2 regions of the Aquipuribacter sp. SD81 genome follow, and region 1 is predicted to be linked to the other one. Evidence: predicted binding sites of a transcription regulator. Region 1 holds the regulator's gene; the other holds the start of a gene.
What was found. The regulator LexA, encoded in region 1, represses DNA repair genes until DNA is damaged. The targets are predictions, from matches to a motif close to TCGAACANNTGTTCGA.

Region 1 (5,831 bases):
CCCTCGTAGTAGACCTCTGCGACCTCCTCGACCGTCGCCTCCTCCGGCATGTTGACCGTCTTGGAGATGGCCCCGGACAGGAACGGCTGCACCGCGGCCATCATGCGCACGTGGCCCATCGGCGCGATGGAGCGCTGGCCGATCGCGCAGTCGAAGACCTCGTAGTGCTCGGGCTTGAGACCAGGCGCGTCCACCACGTGCCCGTGCTCGGCGATGTAGGCGACGATCGCCTCGACCGTCTCCTCGGTGTAGCCGAACTTCCGCAGCGCGCGCGGGATCGTCTGGTTGACGATCTGCATGGACCCGCCGCCGACGAGCTTCTTGAACTTGACCAGCGAGAAGTCCGGCTCGATGCCGGTCGTGTCGCAGTCCATCATGAAGCCGATCGTGCCGGTGGGGGCCAGGACGCTCGCCTGGCTGTTGCGCCAGCCGTTGGTCTCGCCCGTCTTGTTGCCGGCCTCCCACACCTTGGTCGCGAGGGCCTGCACCGAGCGGTCCATGGGGTGCATGGTGCGGATCGCGTCGTTGGCGGCCTGGTGCTTGCGCATGACGCGCTTGTGGGCGTCGGCGTTGCGGGCGTAGCCCTCGTACGGGCCGACGACGGCGGCGAGCTCCGCGGAGCGCTTGTACGACACCCCCGTCATGAGGCTCGTGATGCTCGCCGCCAGCGCCCGGCCGCCGTCGGAGTCGTAGGCGAGGCCCGAGGCCATGAGCAGCGCGCCGAGGTTGGCGTAGCCGATGCCGAGCTGGCGGAACGCCCGCGTCGTCTCCCCGATGGGCTCGGTCGGGAAGTCGGCGAAGCAGATGGAGATGTCCATCGCCGTGATGACGAGCTCGACGCTCTTCGCGAACTGCTCGGCGTCGAAGGTGCCCTCGCCCGTGAGGAACTTCAGCAGGTTGAGGCTCGCGAGGTTGCAGCTGGAGTTGTCGAGGTGCATGTACTCGCTGCACGGGTTCGAGGCGTTGATGCGCCCGGACTCCGGCGTGGTGTGCCAGTCGTTGATCGTGTCGTCGTACTGGATGCCGGGGTCGGCGCACTCCCACGCCGCCTGCGCGACCTGCTGCCACAGCGCCCGGGCGTCGACGGACTCGATGACCTCGCCCGTGGAGCGTGCCCGCAGCCCGAAGTCCGTGCCGTTCTCGACCGCGCGCATGAACTCGTCGCTCACGCGGACGGAGTTGTTGGCGTTCTGGTACTGCACGCTCGTGATGTCGTCGCCGCCGAGGTCCATGTCGAACCCGGCGTCGCGCAGCGCGCGGATCTTGTTCTCCTCGCGCGCCTTGGTCGCGACGAACTCGGCGATGTCCGGGTGGTCGATGTCGAGGACGACCATCTTCGCCGCCCGGCGCGTGGCGCCGCCGGACTTGATGGTCCCGGCCGAGGCGTCGGCGCCGCGCATGAAGGACACCGGGCCGGACGCGGTCCCGCCGGAGGACAGCAGCTCCTTGCTCGAGCGGATGCGCGAGAGGTTGAGACCCGCACCGGAGCCGCCCTTGAAGATGCGCCCCTCCTCGGCGTACCAGTTGAGGATCGAGTCCATCGTGTCGTCGACGGCGAGGATGAAGCACGCGCTCACCTGCTGCGGCGCGGGCGTGCCGACGTTGAACCAGACGGGGCTGTTGAAGCTGAACACCTGGTGCAGGAGCATCCACGTGAGCTCGTGCTCGAAGACCTCGGCGTCGGCGTCGGTGGCGAAGTAGCCGTGGTCCTTGCCGGCCTTGGTGTAGGTGAGCACGACCCGGTCGATGAGCTGACGGAGGCTCCGCTCGCGGGTGTCGCTGCCGACCGCCCCGCGGAAGTACTTCGTCGTGACGATCGAGGAGGCGTTGACCGACCAGAAGTCGGGGAACTCGACGCCGCGCTGCTCGAAGATCGTCTCGCCGGTCTTCCAGTTGGTCTGGACGACGTCGCGCGACTCCCACGTCACCTCGTCGTACGGGTGGACGCCGGGGGTCGTCCACACCCGCTCGACGGTGAGGCCGGCGGCGCCGGGTGCGGTCTGTCGGGTCGACGAGGTCGTGTCGGTCATGCGGGCTCCCCTGGGGTGACGGTCGTGCCGGACGGCGTGCGGACGGTGCTCTGGACGGGTGCGGGTGCGGTCTGCTGCTGGTGCGCGCACTGCTGCTCGGGCTGCTGCTCGTGGGCGGCGCGCTCGACGCGGAGGAGGGTGATCGCCTCCTCGAAGTCGGCGAGGGACTCGAAGGCCCGGTACACGCTGGCGAAGCGGAGGTAGGCGACCTCGTCGAGCTCGCGGAGCGGCCCCAGGATCGCCAGCCCGATCTCGTGGGCGTCCACCTGGGCCGCCCCGGTCTGGCGGACGGCCTCCTCGACCTTCTGCGCGAGAAGGGCGAGGTCGTCCTCGGAGACGGGCCGGCCCTGGCACGCCTTGCGGACGCCCGAGAGGACCTTCTCCCGGGAGAACGGCTCGGTCGCGCCGGAGCGCTTGACGACGGTGAGGCTCGCCGACTCCACGGTCGTGAAGCGACGGTCGCAGTCCTGGCACTGACGCCGGCGGCGGATCGCCGTGCCGTCGTCCGCCGTGCGGGAGTCGACGACCCGGGAGTCGCCTAACCGGCAGAACGGGCAGCGCACGACGCACCCCCTTCCCCCGCCCCTGTGGACGGACCTGTGCGGTACCTGTTGACGACGGCACCTCACCGTGTGGACCACCTGTGGACCAGATGTGGATGAACCACACGGGTGTAACTACTAGATGTTGTGGCAACGGTAGCAGCGACCACCGACAACGCAAGAGGGCGGCGCCGCCTTCCGACGGCGTGTCGTCGGGTCGCGGCGCCGCCCTCGGGGACGCATCTCCCCGTGGCCGACCCGCTCCTGCAGGTCAGCCGGGGGTCGTGGTGCTCAGCGGGTGGGGACGAGGAGCCGGTCGCCGGCGAGCACCGTGCTCGAGGCGAGCTCGTTGAGCCGGACCACGTCGTGGACGACGGCACGCGGGTCCCGGTCGGGTGCGTGGTCGCGCGCGAGCGACCACAGCGTGTCGCCCGGGTCGACGACGACGCTGACCGCACCGACCGCGTCGGCGTCGACCGAGGTCGCGCCCACCCCGGACACGACGCCGGAGCGGCCGTCGCCGGCGGAGGCCCCGGGGGCGACGAAGGACGCCGCCGCGACCCACACGAGCAGCACCGCGAGCGCCGCTGCGGCTGTGGTCGCGACCCACGCGAGGGCGCGCACGACGACGCGGCCGCGCCGGGTGAGCACGAGGGCCGGACGGCGGCCTGGGGCGCGGTGGAGCGTCGGGCGGAGCGGGGCGGCGGCGGTGGTGCTCATCGGTTCCTCCTCTGGACAGGTGTTCGGTGGGGGCTCGCGCCTTCGAACGTCTGTACGTTAACCTCAGGTCGAGGGTTTGTCGAGCGTGTGTTCGACGGACGGCGACACGCCGCCCGCGGTGCTTGTGAACACGTGTTCGACCTCCTAGCGTCCTGATCACCCGGACGACGGGTCAGCGGCACGCACCGAGGAGACCCCGGGGGTCGGACACAACCCCCGGCGAGGACGACGGAGGACGACATGGCAGGGCAGGACCTGGAAGGGCTCACCGAGCGCCAGCGCCGGGTGCTCGAGACCATCCGCGAGGCCGTCCGCACGCGCGGGTACCCGCCGTCGATGCGGGAGATCGGCGAGTCGGTCGGCCTCACGTCCCCGAGCAGCGTCGCCCACCAGCTCGCCACGCTCGAGCGCAAGGGCTACCTGCGCCGCGACCCGCACCGCCCGCGGGCCATCGAGGTCGTCGGGCCCGAGGACGCGCGCCGGCGTCCGGCCCCGACCGGCGACGTCACGGCGGTCGTCGAGCCGGAGGCCGCCGAGGAGCCCGGGGCCTGGCGTGCGGGCGCCCACGACGAGGGCAGCCCGATGCCGGAGGCGAGCATGGTGCCGCTCGTCGGCCGCATCGCCGCCGGCGGACCCGTCCTGGCCGAGGAGGTCGTCGAGGACGTCTTCCCGCTCCCCCGTCAGGTCGTGGGCGACGGCACGCTCTTCCTGCTGCAGGTCGTCGGCGACTCGATGGTCGACGCCGCGATCTGCGACGGCGACTGGGTGGTCGTGCGCCAGCAGCCCGTCGCGGAGAACGGCGAGATCGTCGCCGCCATGATCGACGGCGAGGCGACCGTCAAGACGTACCGGCGTCGGGACGGGCACGTGTGGCTCATGCCGCACAACCCGCTCTACACGCCGATCCCGGGTGACGACGCGACCGTCCTCGGTCGGGTGACGGCGGTCCTCCGCCGCGTCTGAGGCGTCGGAGGCGTCGCCGCGCTCAGACCGGGGTCCGTGCGAGCGCCGCTGCTCCCGCGGCCGACAGCGCGTCCGCGGCGCGGTCGACGTCGTCGCCGTCGTTCCACAGGTGGAAGGACACCCGCGCGCGACCGGCGCGGCTGGCGACCGTGACCCCGGCGTCGCCGAGGGCGGCGACGACGCGGCCGTCCGCGTCGGGCACCACGAGGACGGGACGGCCCGCCGGCTCCCAGCCGAGGTGGGCGCGCAGCGCGTCGGCGAGGTCCGCGCCGTGGCGGCGGCGCACGTCGACCGGCAGGTCGAGCAGCACCTCGAGCGAGGTCTGCGTGCCGACCCACGCGAGCCACGCGGGGCTGACGTCGAAGCGCCGCGCGTCGGCGGCGACGCGCAGCCCGGGGCCGTAGACAGACCCCCACACGTCCTCCCCGGCGTACCAGCCGGCGTTGTGGCCGCTGAGGCGGTCGGCCACGGCGGGGCGGACCGTCAGGAAGGCGCTGCCCCTGGGCGCGCACAGCCACTTGTAGGCCGAGCAGACCGTGACGTCCCACGCGGCCGCGTCGACGTCGAGCCAGCCGGCGGCCTGCGTGGTGTCGCACACCGTGAGCGCACCGCACGCCGTCGCGGCGGCACGCACCCCGTCGGCGTCGACGACCCGCCCGTCCGCGGACTGCGCGAGCGAGAAGGCGACGACGTCGGGCCGCAGCCGCTCGGTCGCCTCCGGGAGGTCCTCCAGCGGCACCGCCGCAACGCTCACCCGGCGCCCGGCCTGAGCCTCGAAGGGCCCGCACACCGAGCTGAACTCGCCGGCCACCGTGAGCACCCGCGCCCCGTCGGGCAGGGCCACCGCGACCTCGGCGACGAGGACGGAGGCCTGCGAGCCGACCGCCACCCACGACGGCTCCACGCCGACGAGCCGCGCATAGAGGCGCCGCGAGGCCTGGACGTGGCGGTCGTACGCGACAGCGCACGCCCGCCCGGCCTGCCACGCGTCGACCGCCTCGTGCACGGCCGTCGCCGTGGCTCGCGGAGGCAGCCCGAGGGTCGAGGCGTTGAGGTAGCCCGGAGCCGGTGCCCACGCGGAGGTCGTCACCCCGACAGCGTGCCCACCGCCGCGGTCATGCCACAAGCAGCAGGTTCTTCCGCGACCCATCCACAGGGCTTATGGGTCGTCGTAGGCTGCCGCCCTTGCCCCTCGACGTCGACGTGCTGCGACTGCTCCGGGCCGTCTCCGAGGAGGGCTCGGTGTCGGCGGCCGCCCGGCGGCTGGGCGTAAGCCAGCCCGCGGCGAGCCAGCAGCTGCGCCGGGCGGAGCGCGTCATGGGCACCGCGCTCGTCGAGCGGGTCGGCCGCCGCTCGCGGCCGACGGAGCCCGGCCGCGTCCTCGCCCGCCACGCCGTCGCCGTGGAGGCGCTGCTCGCTGTCGCCGAGCGTGAGGTGCAGGCGGTCGCGGGGCTCGCCGCGGGGACCGTGCGCCTCGTCGCGTTCCCGTCGGCGTCCGCGCGCCTCGTCCCGCGTGCGCTCGCCGCGCTCCGCGCGGCGCACCCCGGGCTGCAGGTCGCCCTGCAGGAGGTCGAGC
Region 2 (5,831 bases), on a different contig from region 1:
GGTCTCGGGGCTGTAGCCGCGGCGCACGGCCGTGGGCACGTACCACTGCTGGACGGCGGCCTGGCCGTCGGTGGAGCCCATGGAGCGGCGCACCTCGTCGGCCTCCGCGAGGGTGCAGCCGGTCGTGACGGCGACGATGCGGATGACCTGCTCGTGGAACACGACGACGCCGTAGGTCTCGGCGAGCACGGGCTCGAGGTCGGGGTGGAGGTACTCGGGCGCGTTCCAGCCCTGCCGGGCCCGCAGGAACGGCGTCACCATGTCGGACTTGACCGGGCCGGGGCGGAACAGGGAGATGTCGGTGGTGACGTCCTCGAAGCGGTCGGGGGCGAACTTGCCGACGAGCTCGCGCTGCCCGGGCGACTCGATCTGGAAGCAGCCGAGGGTGCGGGTCGAGCGGATGAGGGCGTACGTGTCGTCGTCGTCCAGCGGCACCTGCGACCGGTCGTCGAGGTCGACGTGCTCCCCGTCGACGCGGGCGACCTCCGCGACGGCGTGGGCCATGGCCGACTGCATGCGGATGCCGAGCACGTCGAGCTTGAGCAGCCCCACCTCCTCGACGTCGTCCTTGTCGAGCTGGGTCATGGGGTAGCCCTCGTAGCTGGGCTCGACCGGCGTGCGGTCGAGCAGCCCGCCGTCGGACAGGATCACCCCGCACGGGTGGAGGGCGACGTGGCGCGGCAGGCCGTCGACCGCCTCGACGAGGTCGAAGAAGGCGTCGAGGTCGCCGGAGCCGAGACCGGAGGCGCGCAGCTCGGGCAGCTCCTCGATGGCCCGGCGGGCGTCGCGCGCGCGGATGTGCGGGAACGACGTCGCGATGGCGTCGACCTCGGTGGGCGGCATGCCGAGCGCGGCGCCCACGTCGCGCACGGCGTGGCGCACCCGGTAGGTGTCCATCATCGACACGCACGTGACCCGGTCGCCGCCGAAGCGCGCGAGGACCGCGTCGTACACCTCCTTGCGCCGCGCGGACTCCACGTCGACGTCGACGTCGGGCAGGGTCGCGCGCAGCGGCGACAGGAACCGCTCCATGAGCAGGCCGTGGCGGACGGGGTCGACCCCGGAGATCCCGAGCACGTGGCACACGAGGCTGCCCGCGCCCGACCCGCGCGCCGCGACCCGGACGCCGAGGCCGCGGGTGAGGTCGCACACCTCCGCGACGGTGAGGAAGTACCCGGCGAAGCCGAGCCGCGCGACGACGTCGAGCTCGTCGGCGAGGCGCGCGGCGATGTCGGCGGGGCCCGCGTGGCCGGTCGGCGTGGGCACGCCGCGCCCGCCGTAGACCCGGTCCAGGCCCTCGCGGCAGCGTGCGGCGAGGACGGCCTGCAGGTCGGTGCCCGCGTCGTGGCCGAGCACCTCGGCCTCCGGCAGGTGGACCGAGCCGACGGACAGGTCGGCGGCGGGGTCGAGGCGGCAGCGGTCGGCGAGCGCGGCGGTGGTGGCGAGCAGGCGGGCGGCGATCCGGCCGGTGTCCTCGTCGCGGCTGCCGGGCAGCCCGGCGGCGAGGCCGGCGACCTCGCGGGCGCGGGCGGCCATGTCGGCGCCGTCGGCGAGGTGCCCTGCGCTCGTCGTCCGGTCGAGGTGGCGGGGGTCCAGGCGCACGAGGCGGCGGGCGGCGTCGAGCACGTCGACGGTGAGCCCGTCGCCGACGTCGACGTGGCGGACGGCGTTGGTGAGGACGGCGGGCACGCCCGCGGCGTCGGCGACGGCGAGCATGCGGGCGGCGAGCCCGACGCTGCCGGGGGTGTCGCGGGGGCCGCGGTGGTGGACGACCTCGACGAACAGGCTCCCGGCGGGCAGCCGGTCCGCCCAGCGGCGCAGCAGCCGCACCGCGAGGTCGTCGCGGCGGGCGAGCACGGCGCGGCCGACCTCGGAGTGCGGGCCGAGCAGCACCGCGAGCGCGGGGGCGCCGGTGCGCGGGTCGCGCGCGTGGGAGACGAGGAGGTCCTCGGTGGCCACGGGCCGCCCCCGCTCGCCGCGGGCGTGGGTCGCGGACACGAGCCGGCACACCCGCGCCCACCCGGCCCCGGCCGGCAGCCCGGCACGCCGGTCCGCGCCGAGGGCGAGGACGGTCGCGCGCGGGTGGCGGGGGTCGACCTGCGCCCCGCCGCGGGCGGGGGTGCGGCGGGCACGGGCCGCGACGGCCGCCGACGGGTCGGCCCACGCCGGCAGCCCCGCGAGCGCCCCGGACGGCTCGAGGGCGAGGTCGGTGCCGAGCAGCGGGTCGATGCCCGCGTCGGCGCACGCGGTGGCGAACTTCACCGCGCCGTAGCAGCCGTCGCGGTCGGTGAGGGCGAGCGCGTCCATGCCGTGCTCGACCGCGCGCGCCACGAGCGCCGCCGGGGTTGAGGCGCCGTGGCGCAGCGAGTACCCGGAGGCGACGTGGAGGTGGGTGAACGGCACGGTGGGGCTCCGGAGGTGGTGGCGAGCGGGTGGTGGTGAGCGGACCGGGGGCGGTCAGCGCGAGCCGGGCACGACGTCCGGCAGGACGGGGCGCCACGGCAGCCCGAGGCACCGGCTGACGGCGCGCAGGAACTGCTCGGCGTCGCGGAGCAGGTCGTCGGCCTGGCGCGCGTCGTGGCGCGCGTGGTGGCGGGCGGGGTCGTGGCCGGGCTGATGGGCGCCGGCCGGCCCGCCGAGCGTGCCGAGGTACTGCGCCCACTCGGTGAGCTCCGGGGCGAGGCGCGGCAGGACCTGCCACACGCTGCGCGGCCGGGAGCGGGCGGGACCGGGCCGGCCGCGGACGGCGAGCACGGCGGTGGCCGCCCGCAGCGCCGCCAGGTGCGCCCCGGTCCAGCGGGCACCGGCGTCGAGCTCGACGGCCGCCGCCTGCAGCCCCTCGCGGGCGCGGTCGAGCAGCGCGACCGCGGCGGCGCCCGGCACGGCCACGAGCGCGATCTCGGCCTCACGGACCTCGAGCACCCGGGAGGTCGGCCCCGTCATCAGTCCAACCGGCACAGCAGCCACCACTCCCCCTCGCCGGCGGGCCGGACGGGGGCCGCCCCGCGGCCCGGGTCGTGCCCCGCACCACCCGCGGCCGCGGCACCCGCACCGGCGAGCACCAGCCGGTCGAGCGGCACGACGCGGGCGATGTCGTACACGGCCGTGCCCGCCCAGCGACCGGGACCGGCCTCGACCCGCCAGACCCTCCGTTCGTAGGGCAGCGGCTCGCCACGGCGGACGTCGACCTCCCACCACGCCTCCCGCTCCAGCCAGTCGGCGAGGACGGTGGTGACGACGTGGAGGCGGTCGCGCCAGATGAAGGCGTCCGGCCTCGCGGGCGACCCGTCACCGGGGTCGACGACCCTCACCTGGACCTGCTCGTCGTAGCGGCGCACGATGGACCTCCTCGCTCCCCGGACCTCGTCCATGATCGAACCTGTGTTCGAACGAACGCGTGTTCGAAGAGTAGGACCGAGCCCGGTCGACGTCCACCGCTCCGGCGTGTCGCCCGCCTCCTAGGCTCTGCTCCGTGACCGAGCCGCTCGACCTCACCAGCCACGCCGGCGTCGGCCGGGTCCGCGCCGCCCTGCACGCCGCGGGCGTCGACGACGCCGCCGAGCGCATCCGCACCCTCGACTCCGGCGCCCGCACCGCGGCCGAGGCCGCCGCGAGCCTGGGGGTCGGCGTCGCGCAGATCGCGAACTCGCTCGTCTTCGTCGCGCAGCCCCACCACGACGCCGTCGGCGGCGACGACCCCTTCCCCGTCCTCGTCCTGGCCTCCGGCGGGCACCGCGTCGACACCGACCTCGTCGCACGGGCGCTCGACGTCGCCTCCGTCGGCAAGGCCGACGCCGGGCTCGTCCGGCAGTCGACCGGCTTCGTCATCGGCGGGGTCGCCCCCGTCGGGCACACGCACGAGCTGCCGACCCTCGTCGACGCCGACCTCGCCCACCTCGGCGAGGTGTGGGCCGCCGCCGGGCACCCGCACGCCGTGTTCCCCACCACCCACGACGAGCTCGTGCGCATCACGGGCGGCACGAGCGCCACCGTGTCCGCCGCCCCGGCGACCGGCTGAGCCGCCCCCCGGAGCCGCACCCGTCCCCGGCGTCCGAGCCGTCCCGGAGCCGCGCGGTCGGACGAGCGGCGCAGCCGGGCCCCTCGCGCGGCGCTCACGACGGGTGCTGGCTCCCGCCCGGCGACACGCCGACGCGCACGTGCGGGACCCAGCACTCGTCGCACCCGCACGAGTGCTGGGTCCTGGCCCTCCCGGACGGCGTGTCGACCCTCCGGACCCAGCCCCCGTCGTGAGCGCCGCGACCCCCACCCGTGAGGCGGCCGGGTCCGAGCCCCCGCCCCCGGGCACCCGCGGGCACGCCCGGCGCCGACCGTGTCCCCGCGGCGGGCCGCACCTACGATGAGCACCATGCGCGACGCACGTGACGGCGACGTCCGGGCCCGGCGCCGGGGGCTGCTGAGCCCCGTCGGCGTGCCGCTCGTGCTCGCCGCCGTCACCGTCCTCGTCCAGGTCGCGTACCCGCTGCTGGACGGGCGGGCGCTCGCGTGGTCGACGACCGCGACGGTCGTGCTGTTCTGCGCGGCGAGCCTCGCGCACGCCGCGCTCACCGCGGGGGCCCGGACCGCGGTCCTCGTGCTCCTCGTCGCGGGCGGCGCCGGCCTGGTGGCCGAGGCCGTGGGCACCGCGACCGGGTTCCCCTTCGGCCCCTACGAGTACACGGGCACGCTCGGGTGGGAGGTGCTCGACGTCCCCGTCCTCATCCCGCTCGCCTGGACGATGATGGCGTGGCCGATGCTCCTGCTCGGGCGGCGGCTCGCCGACGCGCTCGTGGGAAGCCGGTCACGGGCGACCACGGCGCTCACCACCGCGCTCACCACGGCGCTCACCGCGGTGCTCGGCGGGCTGGGCCTCGCCTCGTGGGACCTGTACCTCGACCCGCAGATGACCGACGCCGGCCACTGGGTCTTCGCCTCCCCGGAGCCGGGGCTGCCGGGCGTCCCCGGCATCCCCCTCACGAACTACGCCGGCTGGGTGCTGGTGTCGCTCGTCATGGTCCGTGCGCTCGACGTCGTCGTGCCGCGGACCGCGGGCCGCGGCCGCGCCGCCGACGAGCTCGTGCCCGCGCTGCTGCTGGGCTGGACGTGGCTCGGCTCGGCGCTGGCGAACGTCGCGTTCTTCGGACGACCCGAGGTCGCCGCCTACGGGTTCGTGGGCATGGGCGTGCTCGTCGGGCCCTACCTGTGGCTGCACGTGCGGGGCGCGCGCCGGAGCCTCGACGGGCCCGCACCGGCGCGGGTGCGCCGCTCCGGGTCGCGGGCGTGAGCCGCGCCCTCCGTCGCGCCGGGTCCGTCCTCACCACCACCGGGACGCTGCTCGCGTGCGCCCTCACCGCCCACACGGTCGTCAACGCGGCCCGGCTGCGACGCCCGCCGGACGACCCGCCGGAGACCACGGAGCGCGTGAGCGTGCTCGTGCCGGCGCGGGACGAGGCGGCGACGCTGCCGAGGCTGCTCGAGCGGCTCGCCGAGCAGGTGGGCGTCCCCGACCTCGAGATCCTCGTGTGCGACGACCGCAGCAGCGACGGCACCGCCGACGTCGTTCGCGCCGCCGCCCGGCGGGACCCGCGCGTCAGGCTGGTGGAGGGCGCCGAGCCGCCGCCGGGCTGGCTCGGCAAGCCGCACGCGTGCGACCGGCTCGCCCGGGCCGCCACCGGCGACGTGCTCGTCCTGGTCGACGCCGACGTCGTCCTGGCCCCGCACGCGGTGGCCGCGACCGTCGCCCTGCTCCGCGGCAGCGGCCTCGACCTCGTCTCGCCGTACCCGCGCCAGGAGGCGGTGACCGCCGGCGAGCGGCTCGTGCAGCCGCTGCTGCA

Region 2: a site for LexA is predicted at 3,390-3,405, ahead of WAA21_RS09960 (DUF6504 family protein). Genes of this name have one in related genera too.

What each region holds. Positions count from the first base shown of each region.
Region 1 covers NZ_JBBAYJ010000019.1:51,210-57,040, reverse strand. Annotated here, with positions in the region: gene WAA21_RS12400 (vitamin B12-dependent ribonucleotide reductase) at 1-2,030, opposite strand, end outside; gene nrdR (transcriptional regulator NrdR) at 2,027-2,593, opposite strand; gene WAA21_RS12390 (LysM peptidoglycan-binding domain-containing protein) at 2,864-3,292, opposite strand; gene lexA (transcriptional repressor LexA) at 3,533-4,255, shown strand; gene WAA21_RS12380 (aminotransferase class V-fold PLP-dependent enzyme) at 4,278-5,345, opposite strand; gene WAA21_RS12375 (LysR family transcriptional regulator) at 5,441-5,831, shown strand, end outside.
Region 2 covers NZ_JBBAYJ010000014.1:10,340-16,170, forward strand. Annotated here, with positions in the region: gene WAA21_RS09950 (DNA polymerase III subunit alpha) at 1-2,403, opposite strand, end outside; gene WAA21_RS09955 (SAV_6107 family HEPN domain-containing protein) at 2,458-2,943, opposite strand; gene WAA21_RS09960 (DUF6504 family protein) at 2,943-3,338, opposite strand; gene WAA21_RS09965 (YbaK/EbsC family protein) at 3,473-4,018, shown strand; gene WAA21_RS09970 (carotenoid biosynthesis protein) at 4,367-5,281, shown strand; gene WAA21_RS09975 (glycosyltransferase) at 5,278-5,831, shown strand, end outside.